2 regions of the Kineosporia succinea genome follow, and region 1 is predicted to be linked to the other one. Evidence: riboswitches for the same ligand, from Rfam matches in the RefSeq annotation. Region 1 holds a riboswitch; the other holds the start of a gene.
What was found. A riboswitch is a leader RNA that binds a small molecule or an ion and turns the genes downstream of it on or off. The one in region 1 is predicted to bind thiamine pyrophosphate.
Positions count from the first base shown of each region.

Region 2: linked by a shared signal. The riboswitch ahead of thiM (hydroxyethylthiazole kinase) and the one ahead of J2S57_RS11685 (ECF transporter S component) in region 1 are both predicted to bind thiamine pyrophosphate.

Region 1 is NZ_JAUSQZ010000001.1:2,675,910-2,686,263, forward strand. It holds gene J2S57_RS11645 (IPT/TIG domain-containing protein) at 1-606, shown strand, start outside; gene J2S57_RS11650 (hypothetical protein) at 677-2,380, opposite strand; gene J2S57_RS11655 (C1 family peptidase) at 2,556-4,940, opposite strand; gene J2S57_RS11660 (IPT/TIG domain-containing protein) at 5,337-6,473, shown strand; gene J2S57_RS11665 (maleylpyruvate isomerase family mycothiol-dependent enzyme) at 6,632-7,318, shown strand; gene mmuM (homocysteine S-methyltransferase) at 7,336-8,175, opposite strand; gene J2S57_RS11675 (DUF4235 domain-containing protein) at 8,178-8,453, opposite strand; gene J2S57_RS11680 (hypothetical protein) at 8,524-8,676, opposite strand; TPP riboswitch at 8,749-8,854, shown strand; gene J2S57_RS11685 (ECF transporter S component) at 8,927-9,685, shown strand; gene J2S57_RS11690 (ABC transporter ATP-binding protein) at 9,678-10,354, shown strand, end outside.
Region 2 is NZ_JAUSQZ010000001.1:7,194,868-7,205,221, reverse strand. It holds gene J2S57_RS31835 (LamG-like jellyroll fold domain-containing protein) at 1-318, shown strand, start outside; gene J2S57_RS31830 (DUF6193 family natural product biosynthesis protein) at 336-1,019, shown strand; gene J2S57_RS31825 (DUF8189 domain-containing protein) at 1,215-3,590, shown strand; gene J2S57_RS31820 (NADPH-dependent F420 reductase) at 3,872-4,561, opposite strand; TPP riboswitch at 4,662-4,760, shown strand; gene thiM (hydroxyethylthiazole kinase) at 4,753-5,571, shown strand; gene thiE (thiamine phosphate synthase) at 5,642-6,298, shown strand; gene thiD (bifunctional hydroxymethylpyrimidine kinase/phosphomethylpyrimidine kinase) at 6,295-7,722, shown strand; gene rhaS (rhamnose ABC transporter substrate-binding protein) at 7,794-8,834, opposite strand; gene J2S57_RS31795 (ABC transporter permease) at 8,854-9,909, opposite strand; gene J2S57_RS31790 (ABC transporter permease) at 9,906-10,354, opposite strand, start outside.

The DNA.
Region 1 (10,354 bases):
GGTCCGACCTGGGGTGGTACGACCCTGACCGTGACGGGTGAGAACTTCACGCCGAAGACCAAGGTGCTCGTCGGTGGCAAGGAACTGACCAAGACCAAGGTCGTGATCGGTTCCGGGCGCGTTGTCGACGGTACGGCTGGTGACGACACCATCACCGGAACTCTGCCGGTGAGCACGGCGGGCGCCAAGGACGTGGTCGTGCAGACCGAGGGTGGTAAGGACACCGAGGTCGGCGCGTTCACCGTGGTCGGGGCCCTGAAGGTCAGCCCGGACAACCTCGGGCTGGGGGTGACCAGGGCCATCACCGTGACCGGTTCGGACTTCGACAGCAAGAGCTTCGTCGATGCCTGGGCCGCCAACAAGTCCGTGGTCGTGCTGGCCCGGGCCGGCGTGACGGCCGCGCTGGCCGACACCGCCGCACCCGCGAACAGCCTGCCCTGCGTGGCTGTTCAGGTCGTCGACGACACCACGCTCACCTGCAAGGTGACCACGCTCGCCGCGGATGCCGGTGCCTACACCGTGCAGGTCATCGACGCCGGGGCCACGACCAACTCGGCCTTCACCGGAGTCTCGAAGGACGCCACGGTCTCGGTCTCGGCCTTCTGATCCAGGACCACCTGAAACACCCGGAGCCCGGTCCCCCGCGGAGGGGGCCGGGCTCCGGTCTTTTGGCGAACTAGCCGTTGTTGCTGATGCTGATCACCGACTTGCTCGTGAACAGCTGCGTCGCGCCGCTGAAGTCGCCGCTCGGCGTGACGACGACCTGGTACACGCCCTCCGTCACCGTGTTCGGCACCGTGATGGTCGCGGACTTGCCCTTGGCGTCGAGCTTTTCGGACGCCGGTGTCACCGTGATGTCGTTGGTCGTGGAGGCGCCGTCCGCGACCTTGTGCAGCTTGAAGGTTCCGGAAAGGCCCACACCGGAGAGCTTCACGTCACCGCCCGCCGTCGTCAGCACCGTCTTGCTGATCGACGTGATCCCGGCCGCGTAGTTCACGTTCACCGGCGAGAAGGCCACGCCCTGCTGGTAGATCGTGATCGGCGCGGTCTGGCCCGGGGTGCCCGCGGGGAGGGTGGCCTCGACCGTGTCGGCGTCGACGTACTTGAGTGTGACGGTCTTGGAGGTGGTCTTGGCGCCCACCGTCACGCTGGTCGTGGCCGTGACCTTCTTCGCGGAGAACTCCTTGGCGGTCGCGCCCAGGTTAATCCCGGCGATGTCGAGGTTGACCTTGCCGCCGCCACCGAGAACCGCGCTCGAGGCCGCGGTGACGGCACCCGGGGTGACCGCGAGCAGCTTGTCCGTCGCCTTGCCGGAGTCGGCGCTGAAACCGAAGCCGGTCTTGAGCACGACCCGGTACTCACCGGCGGTCAGGGCGGCCACGTCGGCCTTGACCGGTGTCGTCAGCACGGCCTGGGTCTGCTTGAGCGAACCGGACTTGACCGTCACCGCGATGTCTCCCGTCGCGTCCACCGCTGCCGCCGGTCGCAGGTAGACGCCGTTGCCGCTCTCGCCGAGCACCCCCAGATTGCTTCCGGTCAGGGTGATCTCGCCGGCCGCGGCAGTGCTGAACCCGGCCGCCGACAGCTTGGTGATCTTCGGGGCCACGTACTTCACGTCGAGCTTGGTCGCCGGTGAGAGGGTCGTGAACCGCACCCCGGCCTTCGGCGTGAGCGACACCCGCCAGGTGCCTTCCTTGCCGGTCACGCCCGCCGGCAGCTTCACCAGGACCTGGGAGTCCTTGACCACCACGTAACCCGACGTCGAGGTGGCGAGCGTGGCGGCGTCCGCGACCGCGGAAAGGGTGACGGCGCTCGCCGAGTCGCCGGCCACCTGCGTGGTCAGGGAGACGCCGTCGATCTGGGAGAGGCCCGTGCCCGAGATCGTGCCGACGCGCGTGCCGTCGGTGGTGTCGACCTTCCAGGACACACTGTTGACCTTGGCCTCGTACGTGACTTCGAGGGTGCCCTGCGACTCCGCGTCCTTCAGCAGATCGATGGTGGACGCGGTGCCACCGGTTCCGGCCGGCAGCGCGACGCGCACCTTGCTCGACGAGACGTAGGTCAGCGTGAGCTTCTGGCTGTTCGAGGCACCCGCGGGAGTGGCCGTGGCGGTCCACTTTCCGGCCTTGAACTCGGCCTCCGTGCCGAACGGGGTGGTGCCGGACGCCGCGGTGATCTCGAGCTTCGCGTTGCCGGTGGCGAGCTGGTAGGCGTCGGCGACGGAGAACGCGGCCGGGCTGTCCGCGGCCAGAAGGTACTGACCGGCCGAGGCCTTCACGAACGAGGCGCCGGGGGCGGCGCTCGCGACCGGCGCGAACAGGCCGAGGCCGAGGGCGGTGGCGGCGGTGATACCCAGGACCCGGTTACGCGTGGTGCTCATCTGGTTCTGCCCCTTGAAACGTCGGAGGGAAGGATGCCCCGTGCTCTGTCACCAACAGTGCCCGAGTGATCGCTGTCCGTGAACCACCTAAAGAGTGAAAGCAGTTGTCTCATAAGCACTTACAAAACACTGCGGCCCCGCACTGACAAGGGTGCGGGGCCGCGGTGAGTGAGTCTCAGGCCACGTCGGAGTAGGAGATCACCGACTTGCTCGTGAAAACCCTTGATGCGCCGGTGAATCGAACCTCGTAGATGCCCTCGGTCGCCGCCGGCATCGCGAAGGTCGCCCACGTGCCCTGGGGGTCGATCTGGAGCGGCGTGAGGCTCACGTCGCGGCTGGTGCCGGCGCCCTCGGCGACCGGATGAAGCGTCCAGGTGCCCGAAAGACCCACGCCGGTGAGGCGTACAGCGCCTCCGCTCGTCGGTAGAACGGCCTTGCTGATACCCGTGATCGCGGCGCCGTAGGTGATGCTCACCGCCGGAGCCGGAACGCCCTGCCGGTACAGGATGACGTCAGCCTGCTGGCCGGGTGTGCCCGACGGAATCGCCGCCTGCACGGTGGTGTCCGAAAACCACTTCAGTGTAACGCTTTTCTTACCGGCCTTCGCCGTGATCCTCCGGGCCGAGAACTCCTTGGCCGAGCTGCCGAAGCCGGTGCCGGTGAGCACCACCTTGCCGCCGCTGGCCACGACGGCCGCCGTGTCGCTGGTCGACGGGGCGGGCGTCACGGCCTCGATCTTGTCGGTGGCCCTGCCCGAGTCGCCGGTCTCGCCCATGCCGGTCCTCAGCACCACCCGGTACTGGCCCGCAGGCAGGGCGGGCACGGTGAATTCGATCAGGAGCGGTTTGACGGACGTGGTGGTCACGTTGACGTCCTGGCCCCCGTTGGTGCTGCTGTCCGTCGGGCGGAGCAGGACCGATCCGGCCTCGTCCGGATCGACGGCCGCGAGATTCGTGCCGGTGAGCGTCACGGACGTGCCACCAGCGGTGGAGGCGCCGGAGACGGACAGGCGGGTGATCTTCGGGGCGACGTACGTGACGTCCAGTTTGGTCGCGGGGCTGACCGGGCTGAACGCCGCCCCACTGCTCGCGGCGAACGAGACCCGCCAGCTGCCGGGGTTGCCCGGTACGTCGGCGGGCAGCTTCACGAAGGCCCGGGAGTCCTTCTCCAGGAAGACTCCTCCGCCGGCGGCCGAGGCGAGGGCGTCCTGCGACATCACGGTCGGCAGATTGATCTGGCCGTTTCCGCCGACCGAGCTCAGCTTCCAGGCCTGCGTCCTCGAAAGGCCGGTGCCGCTGACGGTTCCGGTGCGGGTGCCGTTCCGGGGGTCGGGCTTCCAGGCCACGGAGGTGACCTTCCCGAGGTACGAGGTGGTGACCGACCCGGCAGGCACGCCGTTCTTGACGATCTGGATCGTGGCGTCGGTTCCGCCCGTCCCGGCCGGAAGGGCCAGGCGCAGGCGGGTGCTGGACACGTAGGTCGGGCTGACCTTGCGGGTGGTGCTGACCCCGGTGGTGCCGGTGCTGGTGATCAGGGCCGTGTACTTCGCGCCGCGGAACTCGGTGGCGTTCGCACCCAGGTTGCCGGTCGTGCTCAGCTCGAGCTTGGCGTTGCCGGTGGCGGGCTGCTGCGTCGAGCCGACGACGCTGAACGTGCTCGGGGCGACAGGGTCGTCCGAGTCGTCACCGGGAACGGGCGTGTTGTCGGCGAAGGCGTCGAGAGTGTAGGCCTCGCGGGCCTTGGCCTCGATGAAATCCCAGGAGAGGGTGGCGTATCCGTCGGATCCCCACCAGGTGCCCCAGGAGTTCTGGATCTGCACGCCGGTGGCGTTGTACCCGACGGCCATGATCGCGTGACCACCCAGGTCCGCGCCGGTGGCCTCGGCCGCGGTCATGACCGCGTCATGGCCGCCGTAGCCCAGGTAATAGAACTCGTTGAACACCGGAATGCCCAGGGCCACCGGCTTTTCGGACGACAGGGCCGCCTTGATCGCGTTGGTCTTGCCCAGGGCGTTGGTGGACTGGAAGAGCGTCTGGTACGAGTTCGCCGCGTACGGCGCGGCGGCGGCCCTGTCGGCCGTGGAAGGCGTGATGCGGAAGGTGGTGTCGTCGCCGGAGTACCTGGACTTCGGGGCGATGCCCTGGCTGACGAGCTTGTTGTACCCGTCGGAGAAGTACGCGCCGCCGCCGCCGGACTTGCTGCCGTCGACGTAGATCTGCGAGTACATGTACATCGGCGCGAAGGGCTGACCGCCCTTGGCCGTCCTGTTCGCGTACCAGCCGGCCATGGCGTAGCCGATGGTCCAGGCCACGCACGAGTCCACGCTGCCCTGGTCGCCGACGGGAACCGCCCACTGCTTCAGGTCCACGGACGCGGGGTAGCTCGACGCGCTGCGCAGCGGAATGCTGGCCCTGTTCGGCACGGTGAGCTCGAGCGGCGTCTTCAGCCCGGTGCCCTTGTCGCGGAAGTCGGGCCGGGTCCCGGTGGTGGTGGCGGCCGGCTGGAACGCGGCGCCGGCGGCGCTGGCGGCCGGCGCGAGCATCGCGGCACCCAGGCTCATCGACAGCGCAAAAACAGTGATGCGAGCGGTGTTTCGTCGACCGCGAGTGGTGCTGCGACTGGTCTGCCGATCAGGGGGAACCAAGCTCATGATCACCGAGTGTGCATGTTGTTGATCGTTCAGTGAACGGCCGCCCGGGTGATCAGTGGGCCTGGTGCCCAACCCTCACCCGATTGCGCGGGCATGCTCCAGGCTTGCTCAGGATTGCCGCAGTTCTGGCACCGCTCTTCAGGTTCTCTTGCGTCTACCACCCCGTACCGTGCCCGCGGCCATCAATCGGCTGTGCTCCGTCCGGGTGACAGGCCAGAACTCTGCGTCAAATGCGATCACTCCGCGTCGATATGCATTCCGGTGGGGTTCACGAGGAACCCCGAAGCCCCCTCACGGAGGAGACGCATGCGCACCCCCAAGTTCACCGCCAAGCGCGCCCTGGGCCTGGCGGCTGCTGCTGCCATCGCCGTCACCGGCACGGTTTCGGCTGCCGGCACCTCGCAGGCCGCGGTTCAGAGCCTGAAGCTCAACGTGGCGACGGTCGGCGCCGCCGCCAACCAGGTCATCACGATGACGGGTAAGGACTTCCAGACCGCGGCGGGCACCGCGAAGATCGACCTGATGTACTTCACGACGGCCACGAGCTGCACGGCCATGAGCTCCATCACGGGTGCTGCGAACATCGCCGTCACCCCGGCCAACGTCAACATCGTGTCCGCCACCAAGGCGACCTTCCTGACGCCGAGCCTCGCCAGCTTCACCCCGACCACGGCGGGTGTCGCGATCCTCCTGTGCGCGCAGAACTCCGGCGGCACCGAGGTCGTCGGTTCGGCGAAGCTCAAGCTCTACAAGGCTCCGGTCATCAACAGCAGCCTCGGTGGTGTCGGCGGCGTGAGCAGCAACACCGGCGCCGTCTTCGGTGGCTCGACCATCACCATCACCGGTGAGAACTTCAGCACCAAGACCACGGCCACGATCGGCGGCAAGGCGCTGACCAGCGTCAAGGTGGTCAAGGGCACCGGCACCACCGACTCCGGCAACGCCGGTGACGACACCCTGACCGGTACGGTTCCGGCCGGCACCGGCACGGGCAAGGCCATCACGGTCACGGGTGAGGGTGGCTCGGTCTCCTCGAGCGCCACCTTCAGCTACCTCGACGCTCTCAAGGTCTCCCCGGCCGTGGGCTCCGGCGCCGACAACAACGTCATCACGCTGACCGGCGTCGGCTTCAAGGACAAGTCGTTCGTGAACCTGGCGTCCGCGTTCGCCGACACCAAGTCGCTCGTCGCGGTCGTTCCGGCGGCCTCCAGCTACATCGCCGGCACCACCACGAACAGCAACATCACCACCGGTGGTACGGCGCCGAAGGTCTGCGACACGGTCCAGGTCGTCAGCGACACCGAGCTCACCTGCCAGCTGCCCGACCTCACCGGCGTCAACTCCGGTGGGTACAACATCCGCATCCTGACGGGTGGCACCACCAACGTTGCCGGCGTCACCGCGGTCTCCCGGGCGGCCGTCTACACCGCGGCCGCGTTCTGATCCACCGCAAGCAGTAGTACCTGGACCATCCCGCGAGCCCGGCCCCGTACAGGGGCCGGGCTCCCGGCTTTTGCCGACGCCGGCCAAATCGCTGTCCAACCGCCGTGCCCATGGGTGAAGATGCAGCGGTTGTCCGAACGAGGCGGAGGTCGAAGGACGTGGCGATCGATTTTCTCAGTGTGCTCGAGGGCCGGATGCAGCGGTTCGCGGCGTTGCTCGAGCGCGACGACCTCACCGCACCCGTTCCCTCGACGCCGGGCTGGAGCCTGTTCGACCTGGCCGACCACCTCGGCGGCGTCCATCAGTGGGCCGCTCATGCCATCGTGCACGGCAATCCCGACGGGACCCCGACGAAGGCCCCGGCCCGGCATCCGGCCGACTGGTACCGCGAGTCGGCCGCCGGGCTGATGACGGTGCTGGCGGACGAGGCCCGGCCCGCCTGGCACTTCGGGTCCGAGACCCCCAGGATCGCCGGCTGGTGGCGCCGCCGTCAGGTGCACGAGGTCACCGTGCACCTCTGGGACGCGCAGAACGCGCTGGGTGCAGCGGAGGCCATCGATCCGGACCTGGCCGAGGACGGCATCGACGAGGTCCGGCACGTGTTCTTCCCCCGGCAGGTGCGGCTGCGGCGGATCCCGCCGCTGAGCCGGAGCGTGCAGATCGGCGAGCACGTGTTCGGCGGCGACGGCACCGGCGACGTGCGACCCGAGGCCACCGTGACCGGTCCGGCCGAGGTGCTGTACCTCGCTCTGTGGCAACGGGTCTCGCCGCACGACCCCCGGCTGGTCGTCAGTGGCGACCGGGAGGCGGTCACCCAGGTGCTCACCGCCCAGGTGACCGCGTGACCGCGACGGCCACGGCCTCAGAGAGGCTGAGCGGCAACCGTTTCCGCGATCTCGCGGATCTGGGCCGGAGTCACCCGGCAGCAGCCGCCGATGATCCGGGCGCCGGCGGCGATCCAGTCCTCGACCGGGAAGACGGATTCGGAGGACGCCGGGGTCCACGACCGGGCCGAGGCGTCCCAGCCCTCGCCACTGTTGGGGTACGCGACCGCGGGCAGCGCGCCCGACCGGGCCACCACGTCCGCAATGAAGGCGGGCTCGGTGCAGTTCGCCCCCACCGCGACCACCGGTGAGACCGATGCCGCCATCGTGAAGGCCTCGGAAACCGGCTCGCCCCGGCGGGTTTCCAGCCCTGCGGGGGTGAGGCTCAGCCAGGCCGGGAACTGCAGGTCGTCGAGTTCGGCGAGCAGGGCCTCGACCTCGAGCAGCGACGGAATGGTCTCCACCGCGAGGACGTCCACGCCCGCCTCGGCCAGGGCGGCGAGCCGGGGGCGGTGAAAGGCCCGCAGCGTCTGGACGTTCATGCCCGGGTAGTCGCCGGTGTACTCGGCGCCGTTGGCGAGCGTCGCCCCGTAGGGGCCGACGGAACCCGCGACCAGGGCGGGGGCGTCGGACACGGCCTCGCGGGCCAGGCGCACCGACGTCGGCATCAGCTCCAGCGGTGCCTGGTAGCTCGCCGTGGTGACGATGTCGGCGCCGGCCTCGAGAAACGCCCGGTGCGCGTCGATGATCGCGGTGGGGTTGTCGATCAGCAGCTGCGCCGACCACAGGGCACCCGAGATGTCGTGGCCCTGACGTTCGAGTTCGGTGGACAGGCCCCCGTCGAGGACGAGGGGCCTGCCCGAGAGATCGAGGACCACGGTCAGTCCCGGACCAGCGCCTTGGGCATCTTGCCGGTCGACCGCACGTAGTAGGCGGCTGCCTGACGGGTGGCGAACATGCGGGCCACACCCATGATCGCGCCCGAGAGCGCGGCCCAGGCGATGGCTTCCTTCCAGGTCGTCTCCGGGTCTTCGGGCACCGTCGGCGGCTTGTTGCCCGTGGCGCCCTTCCAGATCAGGTTCAGACTCTGGTTGGCCGCCTGTGCCGCGGCGATCGCGGACACGGCCGACAGGACCTTCCACATCACCGAATTCATGCCTGATCTCCTCGTTCGCGGACGTGTCGTGCCAGGACCATCCTGCCCTGAAGATCAGGCTGCGGCATCGTCAGAGCAGCGAGAAGATCCAGCGCACCACCGGTACGAGCACCGGGGCACTGATGCCGAACATGCCCAGGAGGATCAGCAGCGCGACGACCCGGGCCAGCGGGCTGGGCCCGTGTCCGGACTGCGTGGTGCTGCGAAGCATCCTGAGGATCACCGTCACAGGGTGGCACGGGATCGCTGCGCTGTCCTAGGGGTCCACAGCAACCGCTGAGTAGGTGTACGGTCACAAGAGCGACAGGGGAGCGCCACAAGGGCGCTGAGAGTGCGAGCGATCGCAGACCCTCGAACCTGATCCGGGTCATGCCGGCGAAGGGAGTCGAGCTTTCTCGGTTCTGGCCGAGGTGTGTGCCACCAGCATGCGCCGACCGTCGAAACCCCCCTCCGATGACGGAGGTGCACGGGACATGAGCAGTACCCCTTGGAGTGGGCCACGGTTGTTCACGGCGGTCGGTGCCGTCGTGCTGGCCGCGGTGATCTACCTGGTCGGGCTACCGGAGGGCATGTCGGTCTTCGGTACCACCCTGGCCGACCTGACGCTGCCCGCCGCGTTGTTCGTGGGCACGGCGGGGGTCGCGGTCACCGCGGCCACGGCCCGGGCGGGGCGCTGGCGGGTGGTCGACATCGTCACGGCCAGTGTGCTGGGGGTGGCGGGTGGCCTGGTGTTCGCGATCTGGAACGCCGCGTCGACGCCGCTGCGTGACGCGATGGTGCCCCCGGCGTCCGCGCTCGTGGTGGGGGTGTGGCTGTTCCCGGCGGTGCTGGGTGCGCTGGTGGTGCGTAAGCCGGGGGCTGCGGTCTACACCGAGCTGGTCGCGGCGACGCTGTCGGCGTTGGTCGGCAACGAGTGGGGATTCGCGACGGTCTGGTACGGCCTGGTCGAGGGGATGGGGGCCGAGGTCGTCTTCGCGCTGCTGCTGTACCGCCGCTACGGCCTGCCGTCCGCGTTGTTCGCAGGGGCCGGGGCGGGAGTCGTGGTCGGCCTGATGGACAGCCTGATCTACTACCCCGAGGTCAGCCCGGGGGTGAAGCTGGCCTACGTGGTGATCGCGACCGGCTCCGGCGTGGTGATCGCGGGGCTCGGGTCGTGGCTGCTCACGGGGGCGCTGGCCCGCACCGGAACACTCGCTCCGCTCGCCTCGGGACGTAGTGCCGAACGTGTCTGAGTCTTCTCCACCGGTGGTCGAGGCCCGGGACTGGGGGTGGCGGCACTCAACCCGGAAGGCCTGGGCCGTGCGGGGTCTCGACCTGCGGATCGAGCCCGGTGAGCGGGTGCTGCTGCTCGGGGCCAGTGGCGCCGGCAAGTCCACGTTGCTGGCCGGGCTGGCGGGGCTTCTCGACCCGGAGGAGTCCGGGGGTGACGAGGAGGGATCACTGCTTCTGGACGGGGTGGTCGCCCGGCGCGCGCGGGTGGACGCGGTGCGGGCCGGGCAGGCGCTGACCGGGCTTCTGCTGCAGGACCCGCAGGCTCAGACCGTGCTGGCCCGCTGCGGTGACGACGTGGCCTTCGGGCTGGAGAACCACGCCGTGCCGACGTCGGAGATCTGGCCGCGGGTGGCGAAAGCGCTGGACGGGGTCGGGTTTCCGTACCCGGTCGAGCACCCGACCGGGCGGCTGTCGGGTGGGGAGCGGCAGCGGCTGGCGCTCGCCGGGGTGCTCGCGCTCGGTCCGGGTCTGCTGCTGCTCGACGAGCCGACCGCGATGCTCGATCCGGCCGGGGCCGATCTGGTGCGGCGCAGCATCGCGACCGTGCTCGAGATGACCGGCGCCGGTTGCGTTCTCGTTGAACACCGGGTCGAGCCGTGGCTGCCGTTCATCGATCGGGTCGTGGTGCT
Region 2 (10,354 bases), 4.5 Mb from region 1:
CAGGCTGCCATTCGCGACACCAACGCTCGTCTGCACGTCAATCTCGACGGGCTCGGCCCGCAGAGCAACCCGGCCGGTACTTTCGCGACCGCGGTGGCGAGGGGCGGGGACATCAGTGGCCAGCCCCTTGCCACGGAAGAGGAAATGAACTGGATAGCGCGGGCCGTGTCCAACGGTGAACGTTCCTGGTCGTCCATCAACTTCTACGCACGCCAGGAAGGTAGCCTGAGGCAGGTCAGCGTCGCCGAGCCGGACTGGTCCACGATGGGCCGGCTTCGCCCCTTCATCAATGATGCCGACCCGTTCTGCGGTTGCTGATCAGGGAGGCGAACGAGATGAATCCGCTGGAGACCGGCCTCTACGGGGATGTCGTGGCCGCAGGCGGCCTTGACCTGGCCATCGCCCGAGCCGCGCGGGAACGGAAGCTGGACATCGGGGTCTCACGTCGTTCGGGCGACCCCGGAGAAGCCTTCAGGGCAACGGCTGAAATCGACACGGGCCGCAGCCCGGTATTCGTGACCCCGGCGTCCGACCAGCGAAAGTTCCTGTTCAGTGCGGCTCCGGAATCCCGCATCGTCCTTCTCGAGGGAGCGACGGACGACCTCGACGCTCTCGTGGAATTCCTGGCCGACTTTCGCGGGGGAGTCTCTCTCGAGGATCTGGACGCTCGCTTTCCCTTCGTCTGGATCGGAAGCGGAGCCCGGGCCTACGAGCAGGGCGAGTCCACCGCCGCTCAGTGGCGGGAGCTCCTGACCGCCGACTGGTGCCGGGAAGAACGCCCGCTGGTCGAGGCCGCGTATGCGGACACCCGGTTGCGGGAGATCTTTCCCGGTCTGAGCCATGGCGCCCTGCGCTTCGACGCTCCGCTGGGGACCCCCCGGGGGCGTGTGGCGATCGTTGTCCCGCTGGCGGACGGCACGGTTCGCGTCGAGAGGATCGATCCGGACCGCGGGCAGCGGCGCGTTGATGTGGTCACGCTGCCGGAGGCGTTCGACCGGGTGGCCGAACTGTTCTCCTGATGCCCGAGATTTCCGGGCACGTACGCCCGGTGATGGTCGGCGCCCTCATACGGCCCGAAGAGCCGTGCCGATCTCGCTCCAGCAGAACCCTCGGGAGCTCGACCCGCCTCCGGGGAGGGCACGTTCTGCTCGTTGAAAAGGTGGACCTTGTCCAGGAAAGAACATGGGAGAAAGCGGATCTGGCTGTCGGCGGCGGTGGCTGCGGTTCTGGCCGCCACCGGGGTGGTCGTCGGATCTGAGACAGCCGGTGCCGACGCGGTTTCCGGCGGTGGTGACTACATCTCGCTGACCACCGGCACCCGGGTGATGGACACCCGCGACCCGGTCGTCGGTGTGCCCAAGGCGGGGAAGCTCCAGAAGGAGACGCCGACCACGATCCAGGTCACCGGCGTCGGCAGTGTCCCGGCCACGGGCGTCACCGCGGTCATGGCGACCGTCTCGGTGCTCGGCCCGACGGAAGGCATGGTGCTCCGCATCTGGCCGAGCGACGGCACCAAGTCGGCGGACTCGGTGATCCATTCGCTCGCGGCCAACGCCAACCTGTCGACCACCTCGGCCCTTCCGGTCAGCGCGGACGGCAGGGTCACGGTCGAGAACAGCGCCGGTGAAGTCAACGTGATCCTCGATGTCCAGGGGTATTTCACGACGGCCACCTCGAGCTCGAGCGGTGCCGGCGGGTTCGTCCCCGTGACACAGACCCGCATGGTCGACACCCGCAACGGGACGGGGACGACACAGGCGACGATCGCGGCCGGCGGCAACCGCACCATCACGATCCCGACCACGCTGGTGCCGACCACGGCCAGCGCCGTCTATGTGAACGTCTATGTGGCGGGTGCGACGGCGACCGGCACGCTGTTCCTGGCACCGGGCACGGCGACGACCGGCGGCAACGCGTTCAACTACCTGTCGGGCAACACGTCGTCCGGCCTGTCGGCGAAGCTGTCCGGTGGCAAGTTCACCGTGCGCAACAGCACCGGGGCCGCCGCCGTGAACGTCGTCATCGATGTGTTCGGTTACTGGACCGGTTCGGCGACCACGGGCGCCGGCTACCGGTTGTCGAACTCCGGCCGCCTGTACGACACCCGTTCCGGCACCAGCCCGCAGCCTCTCGCCGCGGGCGCCTCGGCCGACGTCCAGGTGGGCGGGGCCAACGGTCTTCCGGTCGAGAACGTCGCGGCCGCCCTGCTGAACGTCCACGTCGCGGCCACCGGTGACGTCGGCAGCACCCTGCCGGTCAAGGCCTGGCCCACCGGCACCACGGAGCCCGCCACGGCCGTGACCAACGGAATCGCCAGCGCCACCCGGTCGAACATGGCGCCCGTGAAACCGGGCACCGACGGCAAGGTCACGATCAAGAACGTCTCCGGCGCCGCGGTGAACGTCTACGTGGAGCTCGAGGGCTGGTTCGCCGACCCGCTGCCCCAGCTCGACGTGGAGAGCAACAGCCGCACCGCCGCGTTCCAGGCCACCGGTGCCGACAGCTCGGTGCCCGGCCCGATCGAGCTGTCGTTCACGAACAACGCCGGTCAGCTCGTGCACGCGCACATCCCCGACCCGGAGATCCTCAACGCCGGGGACACCGAGTACACGACGATCTCCGACGGTGAGACGTTCACCGGCACTCCCCTGATGCTGCAGCAGCCCAACCGGCTCCTGTCGATCGTCGGGCGCCGCACGAACGCGCTGAGCTGGGACAAGGTCCAGACCAGCGCGGCCACCGGCGCCTGGCCGAGTTCCTGGACGGCACTGGGCGGTTCGATCTCCTCGACGCCGAGCGGCGGGCGGGTCGCGGACGGCCGGATCGTCCAGTTCGGCGTGAACTCCACCGGCGCTCTCTGGGCCCAGACCCAGACCGCGGCCAACGGCTCGTTCGGCCCGTGGACCAAACTGGTCAACACCACCCTCGCCGAGGCGCCCACGGTGGTGACCGACGCGTCCGGCGGTATGCAGCTCTTCGCCCGCACGACCGCGGGCACGATCGTCGTCACGCCGTACACGCCGGGGGTCGCGATCACGTCGTGGACCAGCCTCGGCAAGCCCTCGGCCGACGCTCTGGACGCCAGGGCGACGCCGCAGGTAGCCGTGTTCAAGGATCGCCTGCGGGTTTTCGTGACGCTGGCGGACGGCACGGTCATGACCCAGCTGCAGGACCTGGGCGGGGCCTGGCCGAAGACGTACCAGGAGGTGCCTGGACTGAAGGCGGCCGGCCCGGTCGCGGCCGTGGTGGAGCCGGTGGACGGCACGGCGCAGGTCTTCGCCCGTTCCGCCGACGGGTATCTGGCCTGGACCGCGGAGGTCACAAAGGCGTCGAGCACCTGGACGTCCTGGAAGGTGTTCCTGAACAAGCTGGCGACCGACCCGACCCCGCTGCGCTGGAACGACACCCAGATGGCGCGGTTCGGCATGATCGCCCGCATCCCCAACGGCAACACGCAGATCGTGGACTTCAGCGAGGCCACGAAACCCGACCTGGCCTCGGCGAAGTCGGCGCGCAAGGCCGTGGAGCCGACTCCGACGGACGACAGGGACGGGACGCCGACGTTCTTCGATCTCGGTCAGCCTGAGTAGGACCGCGGTGCGAGTGAGGGCCTGATCCGGTGCGCCGGATCAGGCCCTTCGCTGTTCGACCGCCGGACGCGAACCGTCAGGGCGGCACCAGCGGGATGAGCGACCCGCCGGCCACCCCGGCCCGAGCAGGCCCGACGCCGAGCAGGCGATCACCAGCACCGTGAGGGTCACGAGGTGGGCCGGGGCCAGGACGTCGGTGAGGAGCTGGGCTAAGCGGGAGATCCGGGACACGGTGAAAAAGGTTACTGACCCCGGATCTCCGCCCCGCCGGGCGCCGGGCGTCAGAGGTCGCGGTACCGCTTCGCCGCGTCCAGCCCCTGCCGCAGCGCGGCCTCACCGGCCGGCGCCGCCGGCCCGTCGAAACCCTTCTCCTTGTCCACGTACGGCGTCACGTAGGCCGGGGTGTCCCGCTGGAAACGCCAGCCCTCGGCCAGTGCCCCGGCGTCGACCGCGTCGTAGCCGATCGAGTCGAAGAACTCGGTGACGACCTTCTTGGCGGACGCGTCGTCCCCGGCGATCAGGAGAGCGGAGCGGTCGGCGGCGCCCGACGGACGGGCCAGGGCCGCCAGGTGCACGAAGAAGATGTGGTTGAACCCCTTGACCACCTTCGACTCCGGCAGATGCGCCTGCAGAAGCTCCGAGGTGGTGGTCGATTCGTCGTCGAGCTCGGCGATCTGCCCGTCGCGGTCGGGGTAGTAGTTGTTCGTGTCGATGACGACCTTGCCCCGCAGCGGTTCCACCGGGACCTCGCGATAGTTCTTCAGCGGCACCGTCACGACGACGATGTCACCCGCCTGCGCGGCCTCGGCCGCCGTCGCTGCACGGGCCTTCGGCCCGAGCTCGGCAACCAGGCCGGCCAGGGTCTCCGGGCCCCGGCTGTTGCTGAGCACCACGTCGTGTCCGCCGGCGATCGCCAGGCGTGCGACGGTGCTGCCGATGTTCCCGCTTCCGATGAGCCCGATCGTTGTCATGACCGGCGGCAACCCCGGGGAACGCCGGCGCATTCCCGACGGCGCATTCCCGACCACCAGGACTCTTGCACTGTGACGGCGGAAGTGGCAGGGTCGGGGCGGAAGAGACACGGGGTGCCCCCACCGAACGGGGGCTGAGATCACACCCGTCGAACCTGATTCAGTTAGCACTGACGAAGGGATGTCTTCGGATGACGGGCTTCGCCGTACCCGAGAAGACTGCCGCGCAATCGGCCGCCGAGCTCCTGACCTGGGTCAGGCGTGAGTCGCCGCTGGTCCACTGCATCACCAACGACGTCGTCGTGAACTTCACCGCGAACGTCCTCCTGGCCCTGGGCGCGTCCCCGGCGATGGTGGACATTCCCGAGGAGTCAGGGGGTTTCGCGTCGGTGGCGGGTGGGTTGCTGATCAATCTGGGCACTCCGCACGCCGAGCGGCGTGCCGCCATGGAGGTCGCGGCGCGGGCCGCGGCCGATCACGGCACGCCGTGGGTGCTCGACCCGGTCGCGATCGGGGCGCTGCCGGTGCGCACGGCCCTCGCTCACCAGTTGCGTGATCTGGGGCCGAGTATCGTGCGGGGCAACGCCTCCGAGATTCTCGCGCTGGCCGGTGCGGGCAATGGTGGACGCGGCGTGGACGCGGTCTCGTCGGTGGACGCCGCGTCGGTGGTCGCGGTCGAAACCGCCCGCAAGACAGGCGGTGTGGTCGCGATCTCCGGTCCGGTCGACCTGATCACCGACGGAACCCGAACCGTGCGCGTCGCGAACGGGCACGAGCTGCTGACCCGGGTGACCGGCGGCGGGTGCGCGCTCGGGGCCGTGATGGCGGCGTTCGCGGCCGTCGAGCAGGATCGTCTGGCGGCCACCACCGCGGCCGTGCTCGTCTACACGATCGCGGCCGAGCAGGCCGCCGCGAAGGCCCAGGGGCCCGGCTCTTTCGCGGTCGAGCTGATCGACGCGCTGTACTCGATCACCGGCGACGACGTCGAGCGCCGGGCGCGGGTCCGGTGAGCCGCCGTCGTCGGGTGAGATCCGTGCGCCCAGACCGCACGAACGTCACCCGATCCGGGATGGCGACGCTGTGAGCGCCCTCGACCTCAGCCTCTACCTCGTCACCGACGCGGTCGCGGCCTCTCGCGCCGGGCTCCCGCTGCCGGAGCTCGTGCGGGCCGCGACCGAGGGTGGCGTCACCGCCGTGCAGGTGCGTGAGAAGCACGAGCCCGCGGCGGTCTTCCTGCGCACGGTGCTCGAGATCGCCGACGTGATCCCGCATCACGTCACGCTTCTCGTCAACGACCGCGTCGACGTCTACCTGGCCGCCCGGGAGCTCGGGGCCCGGGTGTCCGGCGTTCATCTGGGTCAGCGCGACCTGCCCGTGGAGACGACACGCCGGATCATCGGCCCCGACGCCGTTCTCGGCCTCAGCGCGGCGCATCCCGACCAGATCGCGGCAGCGGCGACGAGTTCGGCGCACGTCGACTACATCGGTATCGGCGTGCTGCGGGCCACCGACACCAAGCCGGATGCCCCGCCCCCGCTCGGCATCGACGGCATGCGCGCCCGCGCCCAGCTCTCCGCCCTCCCGGCCGTCGCGATCGGTGGCGTCAAGGTCGACGACGCCCACGGCCTGCGCGGCAGTGCCCTGGCCGGGATCGCGGTGGTCAGTGGCATCTGCGCCGCACCCGATCCGGCCCGCGCCGCCGCCGAGTACCGCCGCGCCTGGACCGGCGGCGCATGAACACGAAGACTCCCCGCGTCCTGTCGATCGCCGGCACCGATCCGACCGGGGGAGCGGGCATCCAGGCCGACCTCAAGAGCATCGCCGCCAACGGCGGGTACGGCATGGCCGTCGTCACCGCGCTCGTGGCCCAGAACACCCGGGGCGTCCGGTCGGTGCACACGCCACCGGCCGAATTCCTGCGGGAGCAGCTGGATTCCGTCAGTGACGACGTCGCGATCGACGCCGTCAAGATCGGCATGCTGGGTGATCCGGAGGTGATCGCCACGGTCGGCGACTGGCTGCGGGCCACGCGTCCGCCGATCGTGGTGATCGACCCGGTCATGGTCGCCACCAGCGGAGACCGCCTGCTGAGCTGCGAGGCCGAGGAGGCACTGCGCGAGATCCTGCCGCTGGCGGGCCTGGTCACGCCCAATGTTCCCGAACTCGCGGTGCTGTCGGGCCGGTCAGAGGCGACGATGTGGGACGACGTGGTCGCCCAGTCCCTCGAGGTGTCCCGTCGCTGGGGTGTCCGGGTGCTGGCCAAGGGTGGCCATCTGCCGGGTGACGTGGTGTGTGACGCCCTGGTCGAGGCCGACGCGTTCGATTCGGTGCGGCCCCTGGAGTCACCCCGGATCGCGACCCGCGCCACGCACGGCACCGGCTGCTCGCTGTCGTCGGCCGTCGCGACCTGGCAGACCGCCACCGGCGACTGGTTCACGAGCATCGACCGGTCCCGGCAGTGGCTGACCGAAAGCCTGCGTCACGGTGAGGAACTCGAGGTCGGGCAGGGACACGGGCCGGTGAGCCACTTCGCCGGCCTGTGGCAGCGCGGCGGCCTGATCACCAGTGCGAGCGCCGAGTGGTGGGCCCGCATCGCGGAACTGCGTGAGGCCACCGACCGCGACCCGTTCCTCACCGGTCTCGCCGACGGAAGTCTCGACAAAGCCCGCTTCGCAGCGTATCTCGCACAGGACGTCCACTATCTGGAAGGCTACGCGAGCGTGCTGAGCCGCCTCGCGCAGATGGCGCGAGAGCCGGTGGAGCGGGCCTTCTGGACCACGGCGGCCCTCGCCTGCCTGACCACCGAGACCGCGCTGCACCGGACCTGGCTCACCGAGCCACGGCCGGCGAAGAGCCCGGTGACCGAACGCTATCTCGACCATCTTCGGAGCGCGGTCGATCAGGGCTACGAGCACGGTGTGGCCGCTGTGCTGCCGTGCTACTGGATGTACGCGGACATCGGGGCGAGGCTGGACCCGGCCGGGAACCCTTACGCCGACTGGATCACGATGTACGCGGACCCGGTGTTCCACGAGTCCGCGGCGGCCGCGCGGCGCATCACCGACCGCGCGGCGGGCGCGGCGACCCCGGTGGTACGGGAGTCGATGTGGCGGGCGTTCGAGCGCTCGGCCCAGCTGGAGCGGGAGTTCTTCGCGCAGTAGCCCTGACCACACGAAAAACGTGGTGGCCGGGCCCTCTCGGCCCGGCCACCACGTCCTCGAGCAGTGATCGATCAGAAGTCGAAGTCGCCGATGTTGTCCTTGTTGAACCCGGTGGGGTCGCCCAGGAGGACGGTGTTGTCGGCGCCGACGGTGTACTCACCGAGGTCACCGGCGGTGAACTTGTCACCCTCCTTGCCGGTGATGGTGCCGTCGGCCAGGGCGGCCGCGGCGTAGGCGGCGAGGGTGCCCAGGTCGCTCGGGTTCCACAGGTAGAACTCGGTGACCGTGCCGTCCTCCACGAAGGAGCGCATCTGGTTGGGGGTGCCCAGGCCGGTCAGCGCGACCTTGCCCTTGCTCTTCGAGGTGGACAGGTAGCGGGCCGCGGCGGCGATACCGACCGTGGTGGGGCTGATGATGCCCTTCAGGTTCGGGTGGGTCTGCAGCAGGGCGGCGGTCTTGTCGAACGAGGTCTGGTCGTCGTCGTTGCCGTAGACGGTGTCGACGAGCTTGATGTTCGGGTGGCTGTCCTTGAGCTCGGTCTTCATGAGCTCGATCCAGGCGTTCTGGTTGGTGGCGTTGGCGGCGGCCGAGAGGATCGCGATCTCGCCGGAGTCACCGATCTGCTTGGCGATGCCGTCGACCTGGGCCTTGGCGATGCCCTCGGGGGAGGCCTGGTTGATGAACAGGTCGCGGTACTGCGCCTCGGTGTCGGAGTCGAACGTGACGACCTTGGTGCCGCCCTGCTTGGCCTGCGTGAGCGCCGAGCCGACGGCCTTGGGGTCGTTGGCCGAGATGACGATGGCCGACGCGTGCTGCTGGGCCGCGGTGTTGATGTACTGCACCTGCGCGTCGGGGCTGGCCTCCTGCGGGCCGACCTCGGAGAACGTGCCGCCCAGGGCCTCGACCGCCGCCTTGCCACCCTTGTCGCTGGCGTCGAAGTACGGGTTGCCGAGGTTCTTCGGGATGAAGACGACGTTGAGTTCCTTGGCGGCCGAACCGGTCTCGCCGTCGGACGAGGAGCCGGTGTCGGCCTTGCTGCAGCCGGTCAGGGCCAGCGCCAGGGAGAGGGTGGCCACTCCGAGAACGGTGCTGCGTCGGGTGAGGGTCCGCATGACAGATTGTCCTTTCACTTCACTGTGAACCGACGCTGGAGGGCGTCTGCGAGGGGCGCTTGGCCCGGTTGCGCCTGGCGGAAACGTCGGAGACCCACGCCAGGAGACTGGTGGAGAGCACGGACAGCACGAGCAGCAGTCCGATGATGATGTTGATGACGTTCACGGTGACGCCCTCCAGACGCAGGGCGCTGGAGAGGGCACCGATGAGCAGCACACCGGCGATGACGCCGGGGAGCTTGCCCCGGCCGCCGAAGATCGACACGCCGCCGAGCAGGACGGCCGCGATCACCTGGAGCTCCAGGCCCGTGGCGTTGTCGCCGCGGGCACTGCCGAACCGCAGGGTGTAGAAGATGCCGGCCAGGGCCGACACGGTGCCCGTGAGCACGAACAGGATCAGCTTCGTGCGCTGCACGTTCACACCGCTGAACTCGGCCGCCTCGGTGCTCAGGCCGATGTCGTAGATGCCCCGCCCGAACGGGGAGAAGTGCAGCAGGGCGATGAAGAGTGCCGCCAGCACGGCGAACACGATCATGAAGGTGGGGATGCCGGTGGCGCCGATGACCTTGGCGGTCTGGTCGGTCCAGCTGCTGGGGAAGTCGGTGACCGCGGTGGTGCCCAGGAGCCCGACCGCCACACCACGGTACAGGGCGAGGGTGCCGATCGTGACGGCGAGACTCGGAAGTTCCACGTAGGCGACGAGAATGCCGTTGACGACGCCGCAGACCACGCCGACGAGCAGGGCCAGCAGGGTGGACAGAGGCATCCCGAGGCCGTGCTGCACGCCGAGGCCCAGGACGGCACTCGAGAGCCCGACGACGGACGCGACGGACAGGTCGATCTCGCCGGTCACGATCACGAGGGTCATGGGCAGGGCGATGAGGAGCACCGTCGTCATGTCGACGAGGATGTAGGTCAGGGTCAGCGTGTCACCGAAGTACGGGACGTTGCCGTAGCCGTACATCCAGACGATGAGCAGCAGCGCGATGACGCTCGCCTCGCGGCTGACCAGGAGCCGCCGCCACAGGGGCTGGGCGTAGGGGGCGTAGGTCCTCTCCGACGGTGAGGTGCTCATGCTGCATCCCTTGCTTCGATGAGTTTGCGCGCCTGGCGGGCGGCGAGCACCCGGTCCAGCACGATCGCGGCGATGATCAGGGCACCGACCAGGGCCTGCTGCCAGAACTCGGAGATGCCGACCATCGGCAGCGCGCTGTTGATGGTGACGAGCAGCCCGGCGCCGATCGCGGCGCCCCAGACCGTGCCCGAGCCACCGAAGATCGCGACGCCACCGACGACCGCGGCGGCCACGGCCTGGAACTCGATGCCGGTGCCGGCGCTGGAGTTGACCGTGCCGTAGCGGGCGGCGAACAGGACACCGGCCAGACCGGCCAGCGCGCCGCTGAGCACGAACGCCCCGACGACGCGGCGGGTCACCGGGAGGCCGTAGAGCACGGCTGCCTCCGGGTCGGAACCGACGGCGTAGAGCTCGCGGCCCGAGCGGGCGGTGGTGAGGTAGTAGC